DNA from 3 places in the Mesorhizobium onobrychidis genome. Region 3 is predicted to be linked to each of the others. Evidence: riboswitches for the same ligand, from Rfam matches in the RefSeq annotation. Region 3 holds a riboswitch; each other region holds the start of a gene.
What was found. Region 3 has a riboswitch for cobalamin ahead of IHQ72_RS01500 (aromatic ring-hydroxylating oxygenase subunit alpha). Riboswitches for the same ligand answer to the same signal wherever they lie in the genome.
Positions count from the first base shown of each region.

Region 1: another riboswitch for cobalamin. It lies ahead of IHQ72_RS17615 (DUF1636 family protein); the one in region 3 lies ahead of IHQ72_RS01500 (aromatic ring-hydroxylating oxygenase subunit alpha).
Region 2: another riboswitch for cobalamin. It lies ahead of IHQ72_RS17800 (CbtB domain-containing protein); the one in region 3 lies ahead of IHQ72_RS01500 (aromatic ring-hydroxylating oxygenase subunit alpha).

Region 1 covers NZ_CP062229.1:3,539,604-3,547,133, reverse strand. The annotation lists gene IHQ72_RS17640 (NADH-quinone oxidoreductase subunit D) at 1-259, opposite strand, end outside; gene IHQ72_RS17635 (NADH-quinone oxidoreductase subunit C) at 269-871, opposite strand; gene IHQ72_RS17630 (NuoB/complex I 20 kDa subunit family protein) at 877-1,458, opposite strand; gene IHQ72_RS17625 (NADH-quinone oxidoreductase subunit A) at 1,449-1,814, opposite strand; gene IHQ72_RS17620 (winged helix-turn-helix domain-containing protein) at 2,150-3,349, shown strand; cobalamin riboswitch at 3,379-3,582, shown strand; gene IHQ72_RS17615 (DUF1636 family protein) at 3,621-4,055, shown strand; gene cobW (cobalamin biosynthesis protein CobW) at 4,052-5,089, shown strand; gene cobN (cobaltochelatase subunit CobN) at 5,108-7,530, shown strand, end outside.
Region 2 covers NZ_CP062229.1:3,581,004-3,588,533, forward strand. The annotation lists gene IHQ72_RS17785 (MerR family transcriptional regulator) at 12-398, shown strand; gene IHQ72_RS17790 (methyltransferase family protein) at 486-992, opposite strand; gene IHQ72_RS17795 (acetyltransferase domain-containing protein) at 989-1,981, opposite strand; cobalamin riboswitch at 2,272-2,468, shown strand; gene IHQ72_RS17800 (CbtB domain-containing protein) at 2,506-2,685, shown strand; gene IHQ72_RS17805 (CbtA family protein) at 2,701-3,477, shown strand; gene cobU (bifunctional adenosylcobinamide kinase/adenosylcobinamide-phosphate guanylyltransferase) at 3,500-3,997, shown strand; gene cobO (cob(I)yrinic acid a,c-diamide adenosyltransferase) at 3,999-4,613, shown strand; gene cbiB (adenosylcobinamide-phosphate synthase CbiB) at 4,978-5,946, opposite strand; gene cobD (threonine-phosphate decarboxylase CobD) at 5,945-7,000, shown strand; gene IHQ72_RS17830 (tyrosine phosphatase family protein) at 6,997-7,500, shown strand.
Region 3 covers NZ_CP062229.1:323,381-330,910, reverse strand. The annotation lists gene IHQ72_RS01505 (FAD-binding oxidoreductase) at 1-1,070, opposite strand, end outside; gene IHQ72_RS01500 (aromatic ring-hydroxylating oxygenase subunit alpha) at 1,094-2,341, opposite strand; cobalamin riboswitch at 2,457-2,658, opposite strand; gene IHQ72_RS01495 (DUF680 domain-containing protein) at 3,180-3,386, shown strand; gene IHQ72_RS01490 (DUF680 domain-containing protein) at 3,458-3,682, shown strand; gene IHQ72_RS01485 (DUF680 domain-containing protein) at 3,771-4,007, shown strand; gene IHQ72_RS01480 (ABC transporter ATP-binding protein) at 4,103-5,215, opposite strand; gene bglA (beta-galactosidase BglA) at 5,240-6,904, opposite strand; gene IHQ72_RS01470 (carbohydrate ABC transporter permease) at 6,909-7,530, opposite strand, start outside.

The DNA of each region.
Region 1 (7,530 bases), 3.2 Mb from region 3:
GCCGCTCTGCGGCCAGCGCAAAGGCATGCTCCTGGTTCATCGGCGCGCAATAGTCGAGCCGGTCGAGATAGGGCACGGCTTGCAGATAGGTTTTGGCTTCGATCAGCTTTTCGGTGCCGCGATGCAACAGCCCGATATGCGGATCGACGCGATCGACGACTTCGCCATCGAGTTCTAGAACCAACCGCAAAACACCATGGGCAGCAGGGTGCTGAGGCCCAAAGTTGATATTGAAGTTGCGGACGGAAGTTTCAGCCATTTTGGCGTCTCAATTCGTCTTGGCTTTTTCGTCGCCTGGAAGGACGTAATCCGTCCCCTCCCAAGGGCTGAGAAAATCGAAATTGCGGAATTCCTGCTTGAGCTCCACCGGCTCGTAGATGACCCGCTTGGCCTCGTCGTCGTAGCGCACCTCGACGAAACCGGTCAGCGGGAAATCCTTGCGCAGCGGATGACCCTCGAAGCCATAATCAGTCAGAATCCGCCGCAGGTCGGGATGGCCCGAAAACAGCACTCCATAGAGATCGTAGGTTTCGCGTTCGAACCAGTCGGCGCCGAGATAAACGCCGGTGATCGACGGCACCACCGTTTCCTCGTCGGCCTGGACCTTGATGCGGATGCGAATATTCTGCTTCGGCGACAGCAGATGATAGACGACATCGAAGCGCTTGGCCCGCGACGGGTAATCGGCGCCGCACACGTCGATGATCGAGATGAACTGGCAATTTTTATCGTCGCGCAGGAAGGTCACCACCTCGATCAGATCGTGCGGCTCGACCGAGATGGTGAGTTCGCTATAGGCAAACACCGCCTCGCCGATCCGGCCGCTCAGCTTCTCGCCGAGATAGGTCGAGAGTTCATTCAGGCTCATCATCCCGCTCACCGCTCGATCGTGCCGGTGCGGCGGATCTTCTTTTGCAACAGAAGGATGCCGTAGAGCAGCGCTTCCGCACTCGGCGGACAGCCGGGCACATAGATGTCGACGGGCACGACGCGATCGCAGCCGCGCACCACCGAATAGGAATAGTGATAGTAGCCGCCGCCATTGGCGCAGGAGCCCATCGAGATGACGTAGCGCGGCTCCGGCATCTGGTCGTAGACCTTGCGCAGCGCCGGCGCCATCTTGTTGGTCAGCGTACCGGCGACGATCATGATGTCGGACTGGCGCGGAGACGCGCGAGGAGCAACACCGAACCTCTCCGAGTCATAGCGCGGCATCGAGGTGTGGATCATTTCGACCGCGCAGCAGGCGAGACCGAAAGTCATGAACATCAGCGAGCCGCTGCGGGCCCAGGTGATCAGCGCCTCGGTTGAGGTGACGAGAAAACCCTTGTCGGCAAGCTCGTTGTTGATCTCGAGGAAGAAAGGATCATTCGCCCCCACCGGCTTTCCGGTGCTGGGGTCGAGAATGGCTTTTGGCTTCGGCGCGACGAGCGTGCCGGAATTGTCGCTCAATCCCATTCCAGCGCTCCTTTCTTCCATTCATAGGCAAATCCGATGGTCAGCACCGCCAAAAACACCATCATCGACCAGAAGCCGAGCATGCCGATCTGGCTGAAAGACACTGCCCACGGAAACAGGAAGGCCACCTCCAGATCGAAGATGATGAACAGGATCGACACCAGGTAGAAGCGGATATCGAACTTCATGCGGGCGTCGTCGAACGAGTTGAAGCCGCACTCATAGGCGGAAAGCTTTTCCGGATCTGGGTTGCGGTAGGCCACCAGGAAGGGTGCGGCAAGTAGCGCCAGGCCGACGACCAGCGCCACGCCGATGAACAGGACGATGGGCAGGTACGAACTCAACAATGCGTTCATGCTGCGGCTTTCCGTTGGCGGCCAATCCACTCTGATTACAGCACCGAACCCACTTGCGGAAGCGTGACAGTTTAACCACTGAACCGTTTTAGGGGGCTCTATGCTGCAACGCGGCGAGGGTTAGCGCAGCGCTTTCGGCGAAGCAAGTCAAACCTTGCTCAAAACACGGTGCTGGGCGGCATATCGGGATAAACTGGTCCGATCCGCTCCTGTTTGATTTCCTTCACTTTTTACTCCAGTTTTCTCTCCTGACATAGATGCCGCCAAAACCCTGCTAGCATGACGCGGAATCATTCGCCCCAACCTTGGTCGAAGGCCAACAGAGTGCCGTCTGCATGAAGGAAAAAATCTCGCTCGCCATGGCCCGGCGCACCGCGCTTGCCGCACAGGGGTTTGCCGATCCTCGCCCCAGCAGCACGCCCGATCGCCGCCATCTGGCCCGTGTGCTTGGCCGGACCGGCCTGCTGCAGATCGATTCCGTCAGTGCGGTGGTGCGTGCCCACTATATGCCGCTTTATTCACGGCTTGGCCCCTACCCGCTTGCCCTGCTCGACAACGCCGCCGTGACGCGCAAGCGCACGGTCTTCGAATATTGGGCGCACGAAGCCTCCTTTCTGCCGGTTGAAACCTATCCGCTGATGCGCTGGCGCATGGAGCGGGCCGAACGTGGCGAGGAAATGTATAACGGGCTGGCCAAATGGGGGCGCGAACGCACCACTTACATCGAAGACATTTACCGCGAGGTAGTGTCGCGCGGCCCAATCGCCGCGTCCGCCCTCGAAGGCCAGAAAGGCTCGGGCGGCTGGTGGGGCTGGAGCGACGCCAAGCACGCTTTCGAATGGCTGTTCTGGGCCGGCCGTATCACCACCGCGTCGCGTCGTGGCTTCGAGCGGCTTTATGATCTGCCGGAACGCGTACTGCCGCCGGCAATACTCGGCCTGCCAGTGCCCTCCCCTGAAAATGCGCATCGCGAATTGCTGCGCATCTCCGCCCGCGCCCACGGCGTTGCGACGGCGGGCGACCTGCGCGACTATTTCCGCCTCTCTCCCGCCGACATCAAGGGCCGCATTGAGGAACTGGTCGAGGCAGGCGACCTTTTGCCGGTTGGCGTCGAAGGCTGGGACAAGCCCGCCTATCTTCATAAGGACGCCCGTTTTCCGCGCAAGATCGAGGCGCGCGCCTTGCTTGCGCCGTTCGATCCGGTCGTCTTCGAGCGAGCGCGCACGGAAAGACTGTTCGACTTCCGCTATCGCATCGAGATCTACACCCCGGCCGAAAAACGCCAGTACGGCTATTATGTGCTGCCGTTCCTGCTCGGCGAAGGGATCGTGGCGCGCGTCGACCTCAAGGCCGACCGCCCCGCCGGCGTGCTGCGCGTCCATGCCGCCTATGCCGAGCCCGGCGCCCCGCCGCAAACCGCCGCCGAACTCTTCGAAGAGTTGAAGCTGATGCAGGATTGGCTCGGCCTGGAACGCATCGAAGTGACGCCGGCCGGTGATCTGGGTTCGGCTCTCGCCAACATTGCCGCGTCGTAGACGTGCGTTGACACGACTGCCTGCACAAGACTAAATCCGGTTCAGACGGTCTCCTCTCGGCAAAGGGAGGAGCCAAGAGGGAATGCGGTGCGAAATCCCGATTTCAAATCCGCGGCTGTCCCCGCAACTGTAAGCGACGAGCCAAGGCCGATAACCACTGGGAAAATCCCGGGAAGGCGGCACCAAGGCGATGACCCGCGAGCCAGGAGACCTGCCGTCTAGGACAATAGAATCCGATCGCCTGGCGGGTTTTCCGGGCAAGGAGCCTGATTTGGAACGCGACAGCAGTTTTCCGGCTGAGACAGCGGGCGTATTGTCCGGCGATAGGGAAGCCTTGGCCGGCGTCACCGTGATTGTCTGCGCCTCCTGTCGTGACGAGACCGGCTCCGATGCCCATCCCCGCGCCGGCGAATTGCTCGCAGAAGACACGGGCCGCGCCGCATCCGGCGAAAATATCCATATCCGCACCGTCGAATGCCTCGGCAATTGCAAGCGCCGGCTGAGCGCCGCGATCCTGCGCGACGGCTGCTGGAGCTATGTCTTTGGCGACCTGACCGCGACCAGCGGCGCCGATCTCGTCGCTGGCGCAAAACTCTTCGCCACCTCGACGGACGGCCTCATTCCATGGCGCGGCCGCCCCGATTGCCTGAAGCGCGGCCTTGTCGCCCGCATCCCTCCCCTCGACCTTTTGAAGGATCAGATATGACCGCCTCGCTCTCCCGCGTGCCCTGCACCGTCGTCACCGGCTTCCTCGGCGCCGGCAAGACGACGCTGATCCGCCATCTGCTCGAAAACGCCGGCGGCAAGCGGCTGGCCATCATCGTCAACGAGTTCGGCGACATCGGCATCGATGGTGAGATCCTCAGGGGATGCGGCATCGACACTTGCCCTGAGGAAAACATCGTCGAGCTGGCCAATGGCTGCATCTGCTGCACCGTCGCCGACGATTTTGTCCCGGCGCTCGACCAGATCCTGTCGCTGTCGCCGAGGGTCGACCACATCCTGATCGAAACCTCCGGCCTCGCTTTGCCCAAGCCGCTGGTCCAGGCCTTCCAGTGGCCGACGGTGAAGAGCCGTGTGACGGTCGACGGCGTCATCGCCGTGGTCGACGGACCGGCGCTGGCCGATGGCCGCGTCGCCAACGACATGGACGCCCTGCAGGCGCAGCGCGCGCAGGACGAGACACTCGACCATGACGATCCGGTCGAGGAGGTGTTCGAGGACCAGCTCGCCTGCGCCGACCTGATTATATTGTCGAAGAGCGACCTGATGGACGCCGCCGGCTCAGCCCGTGCCAATGCCATCATCGGCGAGCACACCGCGCGCGCGGTGAAGATCGTACCGACCTCGCAGGGTAAGGTCGATCCGTCTGTGCTGCTCGGCCTTGGCCTTGCCGTCGAGGACGACATCGAGAACCGCAAGACTCATCACGACGACGAACTCGATCACGAGCATGACGACTTCGACTCGTTCGTCATCGACATTCCGTCGATCGCCAATCCCGATGAGCTGGCGTTGCGCGTCGCCACGGCGGCCGAGGAAGAAAACGTGCTGCGCGTCAAGGGTTTCGTCGACGTCGGAGGCAAGCCGATGCGGCTGTTGCTGCAGGCTGTCGGTCCGCGCGTCAATCACTATTACGACCGCGCCTGGACCACTGAGGACGATCGCCGCTCGCGCCTCGTCGTCATCGGCCTGAAAGGGCTGAACCGCCCGGCAATCGAGCGTATCCTCGCCGGCTGACCCCAGGCACGAGCCGCGATGCACATCCTCACCACCACGTCCGCCTCGCTCGACGATCTCGCCGAGCCTGTTGATCTCAGGCAGACGCCTGCGGATGTCGTGGCGCTGTCCTTCACTGACAGCGATCTGGCCGGGCTGGCGGCGGCGTGGAAAGCAGATGCAGATCGCCTGCCGTCGATGCGGCTGGCGGCCTTGCGCGACCTGCGCCATCCGATGTCAGTCGACCTGTGGATCGACAGTGTCGCCCGGCACGCCAGGGTTATTTTGGTTCGCATTCTCGGTGGCTATGATTGGTGGCGCTATGGCTGCGACCAGCTCGCCTCGACCGCCCACGCACGCGGCATAAAGCTGGCGCTGCTGCCTGGCGAATGCCGCGACGAGGACCTGCGGCTGATCGAATGCTCGACGCTGCCGCGGGAAGAGTTGGACGGCCTGCTCGACTATTTCCGCGAGGGCGGCCCGGAGAATATGACGGCATTGGTGCAGAGGCTGGCGCGGCTGGCGGGACAGGACACGGCCGTCGTGGAGCCGGTTGTCGTGCCGAAGGCGGGATTTTACGAACCCGCACGTGGTGTCATAGAAAGACCGGACTTATCAAATGTCGGCATTCCTTCGCGCCCCCCAGCCGTAGAATCCGCCCCCGTCATCCCCATTCTCTTCTACCGCTCGATGCTGCTCGCCGCCGACGTGGCGCCGATCGACGCCCTTTTTGAAGCCCTGCGGCAGCGCGGTATGGCCCCCATGCCGATCTTCGTCTCGAGCCTCAAAGACCCGACATTGCTGGCCTTTGTCGAGACCGCACTTGCCGCGCTAAACCCTGCCGCCATCATCACCGCGACTGCTTTCGCCTCCGGTGCCGAGCCCGGCGTCGAAACCCTGTTCGACCGCGCCGGCGTGCCGGTATTCCAGGTCATTGTGGCGACGACACGCCGCGATGTCTGGCAAAACAATCAGCGCGGCCTGGCGCCCGCCGACCTGGCCATGCATGTCGTCCTGCCCGAACTCGACGGCCGCATTCTCGCCGGCGCCATTTCCTTCAAGGGCGAAAGCGAGGTCGATCCCGCATTGGCTTTCCGCGCGTTCTCCAACCGGCCGGAGCCTGACCGCGTGGCGCAGGTGGCGAACCGTGTCGAAGCTTTCATCCGCCTGCAGCGGACGCCGCGCGCGGAACGCAAGCTGGCCATCCTGATCCCCGACTATCCGAGCGCCCCCGGCCGCACCGGCTACGCCGTCGGCCTCGACGTGCCGTCCAGCGTGCTGGCGATGCTGCACGACCTGAGCGAACAGGGCTACAACGTTGAAGGGATTCCGCGAACGCCGCGTGAGTTGCTGGGTGAGTTGGAGCGCAGTGAAGGTGGATTGGGACTAGGGGACTATCTCGACCTTTCGACGGAATTGCCGGCTGAAGCAATGGCTGCCGTGACGGCCGCGTGGGGGAATGCGGCAGATGAGACAGGTTTGTGCGAGGCACCCCCCTCTGTCCTGCCGGACATCTCCCCCTCAAAGGGGGAGATCGGCAGGACAGAGGGGGGTGTTCAAGCGCCTACCGCGGCAAATTTCCCCTTCCGCGCCGCCACCTTCGGCAACATCACCGTAGCACTCGCCCCCGATCGCGGGCGCTCGGCCGATCGCCGCGCCGACTACCACGACCCGACCTTACCACCGCGCCATGCGCTGATCGCCTTTGGCCTCTGGCTGCGAAAGTCGCTTGGTGTCCATGCCCTCATCCATGTCGGTGCCCACGGCACGCTGGAATGGCTGCCCGGCAAAACCGTTGCGCTCAGCGAATCCTGTTTTCCCGAGATCGTCACCGGTCCCCTGCCCGTCGTCTATCCGTTCATCGTCTCCAACCCGGGAGAGGCCGCGCAGGCCAAGCGGCGCATTGCCGCCGTCACCCTTGGCCATTTGCCGCCGCCGCTGACCGGCGCCGGTCTGGACGAAAACCAGCGCCAGCTTGAGCGGCTGGTCGACGAATATGCCCAGGCCGACGGGCTCGACCGCCGCCGCCGCGATCGCCTGGCGAGGCTGATCGTCGAAACCGCGCAAAAGACCGGCCTCGCCTCCGAGGCCGGCGTCGCCGGAACCGACGCGCCCGATGAAGCGCTGCGCCGCATCGACGCCTGGCTCTGCGACCTGAAGGATTTCGCCATCAAGGACGGCCTGCACATCTATGGCCGCTCGCCCGAGGGCGAAACCGATCCTTTGCGCCAGCAAAGTGCGGCGGCCGAGAAGTCTGCGCTGATCGCGGCCCTCGACGGCCGCCATGTCGCTGCCGGTCCTGCCGGCGCGCCGGCGCGTGGCCGGCGCGATGTCCTGCCAACCGGCCGCAACCTGTTCACATCGGATCCACGCACCATGCCGACGCCGACATCCTTCGATCTCGGCAGGGCGGCCTCCGACGAGGTCTTGCGCAGCTACATGCAATCGCATGGCGACTGGCC
Region 2 (7,530 bases), 3.3 Mb from region 3:
TTGGAGTGATGATGCGGGAATATTATTCGATCACCGAACTGACCCGCGAATTCGATGTTTCGACGCGGACGCTGCGCTTCTACGAGGACGAAGGACTGGTGCAGCCGGTTCGGCGCGGCCGCACGCGGCTGTTTCGCCCGTCGGACCGGCATCTCATCCGCCAGATCATGCGCGGCAAAAGGCTCGGCTTTTCGATCAACGAAATCCGCGAAATCATCCAGATGTACAAGGAGCCGCCCGGGGAGGTCGGTCAACTCAACCTGATGATCAAGCGCATCGAGGAAAAGCGCGAGGATCTGCGCCAGAAGCGCCGCGATCTCGAAGAGACCTTGGCCGAACTCGACCAGGCCGAGGAATCCTGCGTCGAGCGATTGGTGGAACTCGGCGTCAACACCTGAGCGGCCTTTTTGATAATTCTACTCTGGCGGCCAGCTAGCGTGGTTTTCTGCCAGAGCGAATTCTTAAAAAAGACCTCGCCGCACGCCTCAAATCCAGCGCCGCACCTTTTTCGCGTAATCCCGGTATTTCTTGCCGAATTTCGCTGCCAGAACTTTTTCCTCGCCCTCGATAGCCATCTTCTGCGTTGCGAAGGCGGCGATGATCGCCAGCGGCAGGAACCATACGATCCCGGAGATAAGGGCGACGCCGATCAGCAGCAGCGTGTTGGCCAGATATATCGGGTTGCGGCTGACGGCGAAGGGGCCAGATGTGACCAGGTGATCTGGTACGGCGTTTGGGTGGAGCGTCGTCTTTGCCTGGATCATGGTGCGGATCGCCGTGAACCAGAGTGTGACGACGCCGAACAATGCCACCCAGCCGGCGGCGAACAGGATGTCGCCCAAAAGGCCGCCGATCCATGGCAGCGGATAGAGCAAGCCAAGCGCGACGCTGACGGCGATGGCCGCGACATAGATCAGCGGCGGCCAGGGTATAACCCCCGGTTTCGGCTGCCCCGGTTTCTGTTGCCCAGATTTCTGTTGATGGTCGGTCATTGTGCTCCTCCCTCCATCAAAGTGCTGTCGGCTTTGGCAGTGCAGGCGCCGGCGAGCTCGTCGAGATGTGCCTTCCATTCCGCAGCCTGGTCGTTGCGGTAGAGCCGATCAAGCGTGGCCTCGCCCTCGAGTGTATCGAGCATGCACACACAATAGCTGGAGCAGAACTCCGTGTCGCGCGATTGCTCGCACGAAGTCTGGCATTCTTTCAGGAAGGTGACCTGCCTGGTCTCGACCGGTGCCGGCATGACTTGCGAAAAAAGCCAGATCGATCCGATCAGCACCGGCTGGTGGATCAGATAGAAGGCGAGGCTGTGCCGGCCGATAAAGACCAGCGGATTTGTCCAGCGGCCGGGCGTCAGGCCCGCCAACCGCGCCAGCAGGCCGGAAGCGGAGGCGAGTTTTGCCGTCGCGATGCCCGTAAGCACGGCGCCGAACCATGGAAACAGCGGGACATAATCGTTGGAGCGCGGATTGGTTGCCGACAGGCCGACCCACCACAGGGCCGGATGATCGAAGATCTCGGACCTGAGGTAGAGCGGTGCGGTGATGACGAAAGCCGCGACAACCAGCGTCAGCAGCGCCGGCAGCCGCAGGAACGTGAGGCCGAGCAGGCTGGCGAGCGCGATCTCGTGCAGGATGCCGAAGAAGATGAAACTGTCGGGCGTGGCAAGCCTTGTGGCGGCCGATATGGCGAGCGCCGCCCCGGCGACCATGGCGAAGCGTTTCCAGAAGCCGCTCCAGCGGATCTGTTTGCCATGGGCAAGGAACAGGCTGACGCCGACCAGGAACAGGAAGGTCGAAGCGATGCAGCGCGCGTAGAATTTCCACCAGCCGAAGGCGGTCAGGCCGGGATCGGTGTAGCCGAAGAATTCGAGATCCCAGGTGAAATGGTAGCTCGCCATGGCTAGCAAGGCGAAGCCGCGTGCGACGTCGATGGAGATGATGCGCTTGGATCGGTCCTGAACGGCCGGCGTAGGAATGCTCATGATCTCGCAATCTGATTCAGCACTGCAAGACGACTATCATGGTTGCCCCGGACAAAAGAAGGCGGGCTATCGCCGGTACCGCCCCAAGGTTCGCTTTTAGCCCCGTTGAACCTCTGGATCGCAGCACTCCACGGCCGTGACCTTGGAGCGTTGAAGCGTTGAAGCGTTGAAGCGTTGAAGCGTTGAAGCGTTGAAGCAATCAGATCGTCTCATTGGAAGGCTGAAGCCAAGTGGCGCTTTCGCGCTGGTAGCTGGCGGAATTTGGTTTGCCGGGCGCAGCGATTCTGCCTATAGTCGCAGCCGTCGTCGGTTCCGTTTTGGAACCAAGAGGGAATGCGGTGAGGGCGAATTTTTTGCCCAATGCCGTGGCTGCCCCCGCAACTGTGTGCGGTAGTCCTCTCCATGTGCCACTGAAGAGTTTCTTCGGGAAGGTGGGGAAGGGCGCTGATCCGCGAGCCAGGAGACCTGCCGGCGACAGGAGAACTGACTTCTATGCCCTCGGGTGGAGGGCGAAAGGACAAGACATGAATACCGCTTCCGTCTCGCTCGGCGCTTCCGTCTCCTCGCAGTCGCGCTTCGTGCAGCTGGCGCTTGCTGCATTTCTCGGCATTTTCGTCATGGGCTTTGTCGGCTTCTCGCATATCGATGCGGTCCACAATGCCGCCCACGACTATCGCCATTCGATGGCGTTTCCCTGCCACTGACGAGGGGCTGACATCATGACACTGTTTCGCAACGTCGTGTTCATCGCGGCGATCGCAGGGCTTGTGGCTGGCGTCGTTCTCGCCTGCATGCAGGCCTTTGCCACCGTGCCGCTCATCCTCAAGGCGGAAGTCTACGAACAGGCCGGCGGTGGTCACACGCATGACCATACCGCGGCGCCCGCCGCGAACGCCACGGACGCCAATGCAATGAGCAGCGCCGAACCGGCCGAAGCTGCCGCTCCGGCTGCGGAAGACGAAGGCTGGGCGCCGGCCGACGGTTTTGAACGATTCGCCTTCAATGTCGTTGCCAACGTCGTCACCGGCATCGGCTTTGCGCTGATCCTGGTCGCCGCTTCGGAGTTCGCCGGCGGCATCGGCAATTGGCGTCAGGGCCTGTACTGGGGCCTTGCCGGCTTTGCGGTGTTCACGCTGGCTCCGAACCTCGGCCTGCCGCCCGAACTCCCGGCTATGCCGGCGGCCGATCTCACCCAGCGCCAGATATGGTGGACGGCGACGGTGGTGGCGACCGCGGCCGGTCTCGGGCTGCTCGCATTTCGCAAATCGCTGCCGCTGGCGCTGCTTGCCGTGGCGTTGATCGTGGCGCCGCATATCGTCGGCGCGCCGCAGCCCGACAGTTTCGAATCGCCGATCCCGGAAGGCCTGCACCACCAGTTCGTGGTGGCGGTGACGCTGACCAATCTGGTGTTCTGGCTGGTGCTCGGCGCCGTCGTCGGCGCGGTGCGCGGCCGCTTGACCGGCACCGCGACCGGCCTGCGCGACAGCTTTGCCTGATCCCGTTGCTCCCGGCGGGAGGCTGACCCTGGTCATCGGCGGTGCGCGCTCCGGCAAGAGCGCGTATGCCGAAAGATTGGTGACGGCCTGTCCGGCGCCGTGGGCCTATATCGCCACGGCGCAAGCCTATGATGACGAGATGCGCGAACGCATCGCGCTGCATCGGTCGCGGCGCGACGAGGGCTGGACGACCATCGACGCGCCGCTCGATCTCGTCGGCGCGATCGAGGCGCTGCCTGACGGCCGGCCCGTCCTGATCGACTGCCTGACGCTGTGGCTGACCAACCATATGCTGGCCGAACATGACATTGAGGCCGAATGCCGATGGCTGGCGGATGTGCTGTCGCGGCCGCGAGGGCCGTGGTTCGTGGTTTCCAACGAGGTTGGCCAGGGCATCGTGCCCGACAATGCGCTGGCTCGCCGGTTTCGCGATGCCGCCGGCCGGCTCCACCAGCAGGTCGCGGCCGTCGCCGGCACAGTGCTGCTGATGGTGGCGGGACTGCCGCTCAAGGTGAAATGAGATGACCGATATCGACGACCGGGACGAGGAACGCCACCGCGCCAAGATGGCCAAGCGCAAGGCGGTGCAGGACGCAGAGGTCGCGGCAAAGACGGTCGAGAAGGGGCTGCTGATCGTCAACACCGGGCCCGGCAAGGGCAAAACCACTGCCGCCTTCGGGCTGGCGCTGAGGATGCTCGGCTACGGCAGGCGCGTCGGCGTCGTCCAGTTCATTAAGGGCAAATGGCACACCGGCGAGAAGGATGCTTTTGCCGCCTTCGGCGACCGGGTCGTCTGGCACACAATGGGCGAGGGCTTCACCTGGGAAACGCAGGATCTGAAGCGCGACATCGCTGCCGCCGAAGCTGCCTGGGTCAAGGTGCTCGAATTGATGGCCGATCCTTCGATCAGCCTTCTGGTGCTCGACGAGCTGAACATCGCACTGCGCTACGATTATCTTGATCTCGACAAAGTGGTGGCGGCGCTGAAAGGGCGCCGCGAAAACCTGCATGTTGTCGTCACCGGCCGCAACGCCAAGCCGGCGCTGGTCGATGCCGCCGATCTTGTCACCGAGATGGGCGTGACCAAGCATCACTTTTCCGCCGGCGTGAAGGCACAGCTAGGCATAGAGTTCTGAACATTCCGAAGGAGGCGTCATCGGCGAAGCGGCCGATCTCCTCCTTGCAGGGAGATGCCCGGCAGGGCAGAAGGGGTGCTGTCCCTCGAAGCCTCAAGACGTGGGTTCCTCGCCCACCGCGGAGCGGGGGAGAGGTGGCCGCCAAGCGGCCGGAGAGGGGGCTTGTCGTAGAGCGCGGTTCCCCCTCTCCGTCTCGGCTTACCAACCTCCAAGGCTGAAGGCTTCCAATTTTGTTCTTGCTTTGTGCCGGCAGTTATGCTATTGAAATGAATATGCTGCTGATTTGCCCCAGCGACCCGCCTCCGAGGCGGGTTTTTTGTTTCAGCCGATGTCGACCGGCCGCGTTGCAGGTCTGGACTGGACGTCACGCAGCGATGACGATCACCGACAGCAAGCCGAACAGCGCGATCAGCAGAAAATCGGCAACCCGGTAGAGTTTCAGCGCCTGTCGGATATCGGCGCTCTCGGCATCGCGGTGGCCGCCTTCGCCCATGAACGCATCGTCGACCATGACGCCGTCATAGGAGCGCGGCCCGGCTAGCGCCAGGCCGAGCGCGCCGGCCATCGCGGCCTCAGGCCAGCCGGCGTTGGGCGAGCGGTGTTTCTTCGCGTCGCGCAGCACTGTGCGCCAGGCGTTACCGGCATCGGCGCCTTTGACGAGGAAGGCGGCCAGCACGATGAGCAGTGCGGTCAGTCGCGACGCCGGCAGGTTGATCAGATCGTCGAAGCGCGCCGCCGCCCGGCCGAAGGCCTCGTGGCGCGGCGTGCGGTGGCCGATCATCGAATCGGCGGTGTTGGCGGCCTTGTAGGCGACGCCGCCGGCCAGCCCGCCGACGCCGATCCAGAAGACAGGCGCGACGACGCCGTCGGAAAAATTCTCGGCCAGGCTTTCGATCGCCGCGCGGCAGACGCCGGCTCTGTCGAGCTTTTCCGGATCGCGGCCGACGATCCGTGAGACGGCAGCACGGCCGATTTTGAGTCCGCCATTGTCGAGCCCGTCGGCCACCTGCTCGACATGCTCGGCCAGGCTCTTCTGCGACAGCAGCGATGTCGCCAGAATTGCCGTGAGGACCAGTCCGGCTGGAATGCCCGAAAGCACAGTTTCAACCGCGAAAGCGATGGTGGCCGGCACCAGCACGATGATCAGCAGTGCATCAATGCCGCGCCGACGACGGACGGCGTCGGAATCAGTGGCGCGGTTGAGCCTGCGGTCGAGAAAGGATATCAGCCTGCCGAACCAGGTGACGGGATGGCCGATGGCGCCAAGCAGCCAGCCCGGGTAGCCGACAGCGAATTCAACAACCAGTGACAGGAAAGCGATCAGGATCGACATGAAGTCTCTTGATGGAGCGGCGGCAGTGTTGGATCACGGCGGAAGCCTTGGCCGGGCGATGGCGCTTTTTCCCAATGCGTCGCAGCCCTTTGTCGACCTCTCGACCGGTATCAATCCGCACTCCTACCCGTTTTTTGAGTTGCCCGCCACCGCTCTGTCAAGATTGCCGGAAGCCGCGCGGGTCCGTGATCTGGCCGACGTTGCGGCAAGCGCCTACGGCGCGCCATCGGCAGCGAATGTGGTGGCCGCGCCGGGCACGCAGATCCTGTTGCCGCGCGTCGCCTCGCTGGCGAGCCCCGGCAAGGCGCTGGTGCTCGGGCCGACCTATGCCGAACATCAGCGGGCGGCGGCGATCGTCGGTCATGCGGTGATGGAGGTCGACGATTTCGAGGCCATGGCAGGAGCCGACCTCGCCATCGTCGTCAACCCCAACAATCCGGACGGGCGCGTCATCGCACGCAAGAGGCTGCTTGAGCTTGCCGGAAAATTGCGCGCCAGAGGCGGTCTGCTGGTCGTCGACGAGGCGTTCATGGATGTCGGCCCGCGCGCGGAAAGCCTGGCCGGCGATGTCGGCCAGGGTGGCGTTGTCGTGCTGCGGTCCTTCGGCAAGTTCTTTGGTCTTGCCGGCCTGCGGCTTGGCTTTGCACTGGCCGACGCGCTGACGGTCGAACGGCTGGAGGCGCAGTTCGGGCCGTGGGCGGTTGCCGGACCGGCGCTCGAATATGGGATCCGCGCGCTTGCCGACAGCGGCTGGCAGGCCGAAATGCGGCGCCGTCTGGCAGAGGATGCCGCGCGGGTCGATGCGCTGTTCGGCCGCTTCGGCGTTGCTGTTGCCGGCGGCACCACGCTGTTCCGCTATATCAGGCTGTCGGACGCCGCCGGTCTGTTTTCGGTGCTTGGCGAGCGCGGCATCCTGCTTCGCCATTTCTCCGACCGTCCGCATGTGCTGCGCGCCGGGCTGCCGGGCGGCGACGCGGAATGGCAGCGGCTCGAATCGGCTCTTGCCGACTGGGCGCAACAGCGCGACGATGACGCAAAGGAGATCAAACAATGATCCATGTCTGTTCGCTGTCGAAAATCGAGGAAACAGTCGCGAAGACCGGCGCCGAGTGGCTGCTTTCTCTGCTGGCCGCCGGTACCGAAGTGACGCGCCCGGCCTCGATCTCCCGGGAAAACCATCTGCATCTGGTCATGCACGACATTGCCGTGGCGCAAGAGGGCATGACCATGCCGGGCGAGGAGCATGTCCGCAACCTGCTCGATTTCGCGCGCCGATGGGATCGTGCAAGGCCGCTGGTCGTGCATTGCTATGCCGGCATCAGCCGGTCGACCGCCTCGGCCTACATCATTGCGGCAGCACTGGCGCCGAAGCGCGACGAGGTCGAATTGGCTGAGACTTTGCGCGCGCTGTCGCCCTCGGCAACACCTAATCCGCGATTGATTTCGGTGGCCGACACGCTGCTTGATCGCAACGGCCGGATGATCGAAGCGATCCAGGCGATCGGGCGCGGCGCGGATGCTTTCGAAGGCACGCCGTTCGAATTGAGAATCTGAGCCTAAAAACAAATTTCAGGAAAAGTGCGT
Region 3 (7,530 bases):
AGGATAAACCCGTCGTCGATCTCGTGATCGAGGATGCCGCCATTGTGGCTCATCTCGACTGTGCCCGAGACCTTTTTCACCTTGCAGGTTCCGCACAGGCCGAACTCGCAGGCCGCCGGGATGCGCACGCCCGAAGCGCGTGCCGTCTGCAGCACGGTCTGGCCGGCAACGCAGTCGGCATCGACATCCGAAAGCGAAAAGCGGATCGGCGTTGCGGCCTCAGTAGGTATCTCGACCCCACCCTTTGCCGGCCCACCCTCTGCCGGCGAACCGAACGGGGCCGGTATTTCCTCCACCCCTGGGGTCGCAAAGCTTTCCTGATGATAGTTGGCCATGTCGAAGCCGGCCGCCTCCAGCATCTGCCGCACGGCGCGCATGAACGGGTCGGGGCCGCAGCAGAAAATTTCGCGCTCACGAAAATCGGGCGCCAGCAGCGGCAGTCGTATCGCGTCGATCCGGCCCATATGGCCGAACCAGCCCTCGCGGCTTGACCGCTCCTCGATCATGAAGCCGAGCGTCAGGCCCGGCATGCGGCTGCCGAGCAGCTCGAGCTCCTTGCGGAAGATGATCTCCTCGGGCTTTCGCGCGCAGTTGACGAAGCCGACATCTGTCCATGGCGCGCAGTCATTCAGCCAGCGCAGCATCGACATCATCGGCGTCACGCCGGAGCCGGCCGAAATGAACAGATACTTGGCCGCGGGATGGCTGTGCAGCGAAAAGTCGCCCGCCGGCCCATAGGCCTTCACGTGAACGCCGGGTATCAGATTGTCGAACATCCAGCGCGTGCCGATGCTGCCGGCCTGCGCTTTCACCGTCACCGCGATCGAGAACGGCCGCGACGGCGAGGACGACAGCGTATAGGTCCGCATCAGCGGGCCCTCGGTGGTCGGCAGTTCCAACGTCACGAACTGCCCCGGTCTGTAACGGAACCAGGTCTGGTTGTCGGAGCGGAAGGTGAAGGTCTTCACGTCAGGCGCCTCGTCGCTGACGCCGATCACTTCCAGCACTTGGAGCCTGTCGTTCCAGGGCGCCATCTCGTCGAGATGGCGGTAGAGCCCGAGGTACGTCATCGCATTCATCCCCTTGACCTCGCTCAGGCGACGCTGCGCAACGCCGGCCGGCCGTCCTCGGCAAGGCGCGGCCCGATGAAGGAGGCGTACCATTCGACGAACTGGATGACGCCGCCTTCATGCAATTCCGAATAGGGACCGGGCTCATAGGCCGGCGACAGGATGCCGAAGGCGTTTTCCTCGACGATGCGGCGGTCCTGGTCGTTGGTCTCGGTCCAGACATGGGTGAGATCGGCGAGATCGTAATCGACGCCTTCGACTGCGTCCTTGTGGACAAGCCATTTGGTTGTGACGGCCGTTTCCGTGGCACTGATCGGCAGCACGCGGAAGGTGACCGCATGATCGCCGAGGATATGGTTCCAGGTCGTCGGATAGTGGTAGAGCAGCAGCGAGCCGATACGCTCGGTGGAAACGCTGTCGGAAAGGTTCTTCCTCACCGCACGTCTCCCCGTCATCGTGTAGCTGACGGCGTCGCGCAGCAGCGGCGCACGAGTGGCGCGATACTGCCCGGCCGGATCGATGCGGAACTTGCTCGGCAAACCCGCCGCCTCGCATTTCCCCCAGTGCGCCAGCATCTCCGGATCGCTGTCGGCGCCCTGCACCCCGGTCACGGTCGGCGCTTCCGGGAATGTCTTGCACAGTTCGGGATGGTTGCCGGCGCAATGGTAGCACTCGCGGTTGTTCTCCCAGACGAGCTTCCAGTTGCCCTTCTCGACGATGGTCGATTCAAAGGCGACCTTTGCCTCGCGCAGCCGGTGCGGCAGGAGGTAAGGCTCGATCATGGCGCGCATCGGCGCGAAATCGGCGGGCTCCTTGGCCAGGCAGATGAAGATGTAGCCACTGATGCTTTCGCAAGCCACCGGCTTCAGGCTGAACTGGCTCTTGTCGAAGCCGTCCGCCATCTGCCTTGCGAACAAGAGCCGGCCGTCCAACTCGTAGGTCCACTGATGATAGGGGCAGACGAGCTTCGCCGCCGTACCCTTGTCGGCGTTGCAGACGCGGCTGCCGCGATGCCGGCAGGAATTGTGGAAGGCATTGATCTTGCCTTGCTGGTCGCGAACCAGCACGACCGGATAGTCGCCGATCTGGGCGGTGATGAAACTGCCCGGCTTCGGCAATTCGCAATCGTGGCCGATGAACAGCCAGTCGCGATACCAGATCAGCTCCATGTCGAGCTTGAAGAAATCGGGATCGGTGTAGAAGGGCTGCTCGAGCGAATAGCCTTGCCTGCGGCCGTGCAAGAGCCTCAGCATGTCGTTGCGCGCATCCATGTCCTGTCCTCGCTTTCAAGGACTGAACTGGTGGTGATGGAGGGAGGATCGGCCGCAAGCCGGCGACAGGGCCGGGCATGCACTATCCACCTCTTGACCGCCCACCGCGATCAGTCGAGTCTAGAAATCTCGGGCTGGTTTCCGGGCTCTGGAGTGTCCTTGCGGACGGTCGCGACACCTTCCCAGGCTTGTGGCCCAGTGGTCTCCCGTTGCGACTTGAACTCCACCACCGTTGCGGGGGCAGCGCCGGGTTCTGACCGGCTTCCCAATTCTCCGCTTCGTCGTCACCAAGCGGCACCTGAGATGGCGTGATCTAATCATGATGGCCGGCTGACTGTCGGCATGAAAGCGACATCGTATCCATGCGGCGCGACACCGCTGGCGAAACCTGTGGGCTGGGATTTGAGGAAGATGAAATTTGCGCCTGCTGCGAGCGCTGCCGGTCCTGAAAGCATGCCGGATTTGACCATTGCAGCGCCCCGAAATGGTTAACGATTCGACAACAACTCAGCACAGGCTTTTTAAGCCGCTTCTAAAATCGAACCGAACGGTTCGTTTCTGTTGACAATGCGTGCATGATGCTGTGAACGCAGGTCCGCCAATCCGTCTAATGGTCGATTAGCCTCGTTGACATAAACCTTTGAAAACAAAACAGAAAATGAATGAGATAGAAGCCTCTGGTACAATTTCAAGGTGTAGATTCTTGGTCCACACGGAACAACTTCGTGATTGGAATCCGCCGGATGGCCTTCCCACATCGGGGCTGTCCGAACGACGCGAATTCCTCCCAAGACACGCCGCTAGACGGACGGAAAATTAAGATACTGGAGTACCAAAAATGAAAAAGATTGCTCTTACTGCCGTCGCCGTTCTGGCCATCACCGGTAGCGCCTTTGCCGCTGGCAGCGACCATTATGGGTCCAACGGCGCCAACCAGCCCGCAGCCGCGGTCGACAGCTCGTACACGGCTTCCATTCAGAAGCCGGCTCACGCTGAAAAGCCCGTTGTCCAGGGTGCCGACCGCAACCTTTTCGGCAACAATTAACAGCTGGTCCAAACATCAAAAGCGGCGGCCAGTCCGCCGCTCGGGATCTGAAAAATTCAGGAGTACTAGAAATGAAGAAGATCATTCTTGCCACCGCCGCCATCCTGGCCGTCTCCGGCAGCGCTTTTGCCGGCAGCGACAACTTTGGATCGAACGGCGCCAACCAGCCGGCCGCTGCGGTCGACAACAGCTCGTACACGGCTTCGATTCAGAATTCGGCTTCGGCGCAGAATCCGGTTCCGGCTGACGAGAAGCCCGTCAACGGCAGCGACCGTAACCTCTTCGGCAACAACTAATGTCGATCCCAACAGCAGCGGTGGCATTGTCTTTCACAAAGACCGCGGCCGCCGCGCTGATGGGATACGAAAATCCAGGATTACTGAAATGAAGAAGATCGTTCTTACCGCCGCGGCACTTTTGATTGGTGCCGGCAGCGCCTATGCCCGCAACGACAACGTTGGCGGAACCGACATCAACAAGCAGGCGACCGTCAACGTCGACAACACGCAGACGTCTTCGGTAAGCAATACCGGCTCGCCGGTCTACAAGCTGCTCAATTCGTCGGGCGACGTACAGAAGTCCGCCCCGCAGGGCAGTGACCGGAACCTGTTCGGCCGCTAACAGCGACCTGAATGCACAAGAGCAGCGGGCTTTGCCCGCCGCTCTTGTTTTTGCCTTCGCCAAACTGCCTGTTTCCAGCAGTTAGGCTGCCGCCCTCAGGCTGCCTTTGCTTCCGCCTTGTGGAGTGTGAAGGAATGTCCGTCGGCATCGAAAATATGCAGGTCGCCGGCATCGGCATTCAACCGCAGCGCAGCACCCCGCTTGACCTCGACATTGCCGGGCAGCTTGGTCACCAGCGGCAGGTCGGCGCGGCCGATGTCGACATAGACGAGCTGGACCTCGCCGAGCTGCTCGACATAGTCCACTGTCCCCTCGAAAAGATAATCCGCGCCGGTGGCGATCATCAGATCCTCCGGCCGCACGCCGAAGCTCACCGAAGCGCCCTTCGCCGACGCCGGCGTGGCGATCGGCACCGTCGCCTTGCGCCCGCCGACATGGCTGACGATCGTCGGGCTGCCTGATTTGTCGATCGTCGCCGGCAGGATGTTCATGGCCGGCGAGCCGATGAACTGGGCGACGAACAGATTGCCGGGTTTCTTGTAGAGCTCCATCGGCGTGCCGACCTGCTCGATATGACCCTCCTTGAGCACGACGATGCGGTCGGCCAGCGTCATCGCCTCGACCTGGTCGTGGGTGACATAGATCATCGTTGTAGCAGGCATCGACTCCTTGAGCTTGGCGATCTCGATGCGGGTCGCGACGCGCAGTGCCGCGTCGAGGTTCGACAGCGGCTCGTCGAACAGGAAGACCTTCGGGTTACGCACGATGGCGCGGCCGATGGCGACGCGCTGGCGCTGGCCGCCCGACATCGCCTTGGGCAGGCGGTCGAGATATTTGGTCAGCTGCAGGATTTCCGCCGCCTGGCGCACCCGCTTGTCGATCTCGGCCTTGCTCTCCTTGCCGATCTTCATCGAGAACGCCATGTTGTCGTAGACGGTCATGTGCGGATAGAGCGCATAGGACTGGAAGACCATGGCGATGCCGCGCTTCGACGGTGGCACGTCGTTCACCACCTCGCCGTCGATCTTGAGTTCGCCGGAGGTGATTTCCTCAAGCCCGGCGATCGACCGCAGCAAGGTCGACTTGCCACAGCCCGAAGGGCCGACGAAGACGATGAACTCGCCCGACTTTATGTCGAGGTCGATGCCGTGGAGAATGTTGAGATTGCCGTATGATTTCTTCACTTGCCTTAGCGTGACATCGGCCATGATTCCCTCCAGTGAATTGCAAACTCAGTCGATACGCCCGAACCAGGCGCCGTAGCCGCCGAGGTGGATAGAGCCGGCGTCAGTCTGTCCCGGAAACCCGTGCCCCGGCAAGGGCTGCAGCGAGCGTCCGCCGAGATCGATTTCGGCCGGTCGGCTGCCGAGATTGAAGGCGCAGACGATCTGCTCGTTGCCCTCGCGGCGCGTGAAGGCGACCGTATCGCCCTGGCTTTCGATGAAGTCGATTTCGCCCTTGGCCAGCGCCGGATGTAAACGGCGGAAGGCAAGAAAGCGCCGGTAATGTTCGAGCAGCGAGCTGTTGTCGCCCTGCTGCACATCGACCGCTTGTGAAAGGTGCTTGGCGGGCACGGGCAGCCATGGCTTTGCCTTGGAGAAGCCGCCATTGCTGTCGGCGCCATTCCAGACCATCGGCGTGCGGCAGCCGTCGCGGCCCTTGAATTCCGGCCAGAAGCGGATGCCGTAGGGGTCCCGCAGATCCTCGAATTGCAATTCCGCTTCGCCAAGACCAAGTTCCTCGCCCTGATAGATGCAGACCGAGCCGCGCAGCGACATCAGCAGCGCCGAGATCACCTTGAGATAAGCGGTCCGGTCGGCCTCGCCGGCCGCCCAGCGCGAGGCAGTGCGCATCACGTCATGGTTGGAGAAGGCCCAGCACGACCAGCCGTCGCTGGCGACCTTGCCAAAGGCCTCCAGCACAGAACGCACCTTTGCCGCACTGATCTTTTCGGGCGCCAGGAAGTCGAACGAATAGCACATGTGCACGCGCTTGCCGCCGGCGGTATAGGCCGCCACCACTTCCAGCCCGCGCTGCGAATCGCCGACTTCGCCGACCGCGGCCGTCGCCGGATATTCGTCGAGCAGGGCGCGGAAGCGTTCGAGGAAACCGAGGTTTTCGGGGCGGCTCTTGTCGTAGAGATGGTCCTGGTAGTTGTACGGGTTGACGGAAGGAGCAGTCTGGTCGTTGCGCTGTTCGGGCGGCAGCGGCGGATTGTCCTCCAGGCCCTGGCTGTGGAAGTAGAAGTTGATGGTGTCGAGGCGGAAGCCGTCGACGCCGCGCTCCAGCCAGAAGCGGGTGACGTCGAGCAGCGCGTCCTGGACCGCGCGGCTGTGGAAGTTGAGATCGGGCTGCTCGGCCAGGAAATTATGCAGGTAATATTGCTGGCGGCTGGTATCCCACTGCCAGGCCGAGCCGCCGAAGATCGACAGCCAGTTGTTGGGTGGTGTGCCGTCGGGCTTGGCGTCGGCCCAGACATACCAGTCCGCTCTCGGGTTGGTGCGGCTCGATCGGCTTTCCTTGAACCACGGATGGATGTCGGCGGTATGCGACAGCACCTCGTCGATCATCACCTTGAGCCCGAGCCTGTGCGCCTCAGCGGTCAGGGCATCGAAATCGGCCAGTGTGCCGAACATCGGATCGACGTCACAATAGTCGGATACGTCATAGCCGAAATCCTTCATCGGCGACTTGAAGAACGGCGAGATCCAGATGGCATCGACGCCGAGCGCCGCGATATAGGGCAGCCTGCCGATGATGCCCCTGAGGTCGCCGATGCCGTCGCCGTTCGAGTCCTGATAGCTGCGCGGATAGATCTGGTAGATCACGGCACCTCGCCACCAGTCGCGGTCGACGGCGAGGTCGGGTTTCGGGGTTGCTTTCACAGCGGATTGCATGATCTCAACCTCCCTTCACCGAGCCGGCGAGCAGCCCGCGGACGAAATAGCGCTGCAGCGAGAAGAACACGATCAACGGCACGACAATGGTGATGAAGGCCGATGTCGTCAGGATCTCCCAGTCACCGCCGCGCGAGCCGAGCAACGCGTTAAGCTTGGCGGTCAGCACGATCTGGTCGCCCTCGGTACCGAGGAAAACCATCGCGACCAGCAAGTCGTTCCAGACCCAGAGGAACTGGAAGATGGCGAAGGAGGCCAGCACCGGGAACGACAGCGGCAGCACGATCTTGACGAAGATCTCGAAATCGCTGGCGCCGTCGATGCGCGCCGATTCCATGATTTCGCGCGGCAGGCCGGCAATGTAGCTTCTGAGGAGATAGATGGCGAAGGGCAGGCCGAAGCCGGTATGCGCCAGCCAGATGCCGAGATAGGTTTTCGACGGCACGCCGAAGAAGCTGCCGACGCCGTTGTAGAGCTTCAGCAGCGGGATCAGCGACATCTGCAGCGGCACCACCAACAGGCCGATGATGACCGCGATGAGCAACGCCCGGCCGGGAAAGCGCATCCAGGCCAGCGCATAGGCTGCGAACGCCGCGATCAGGATCGGGATGACCGTCGCCGGAATG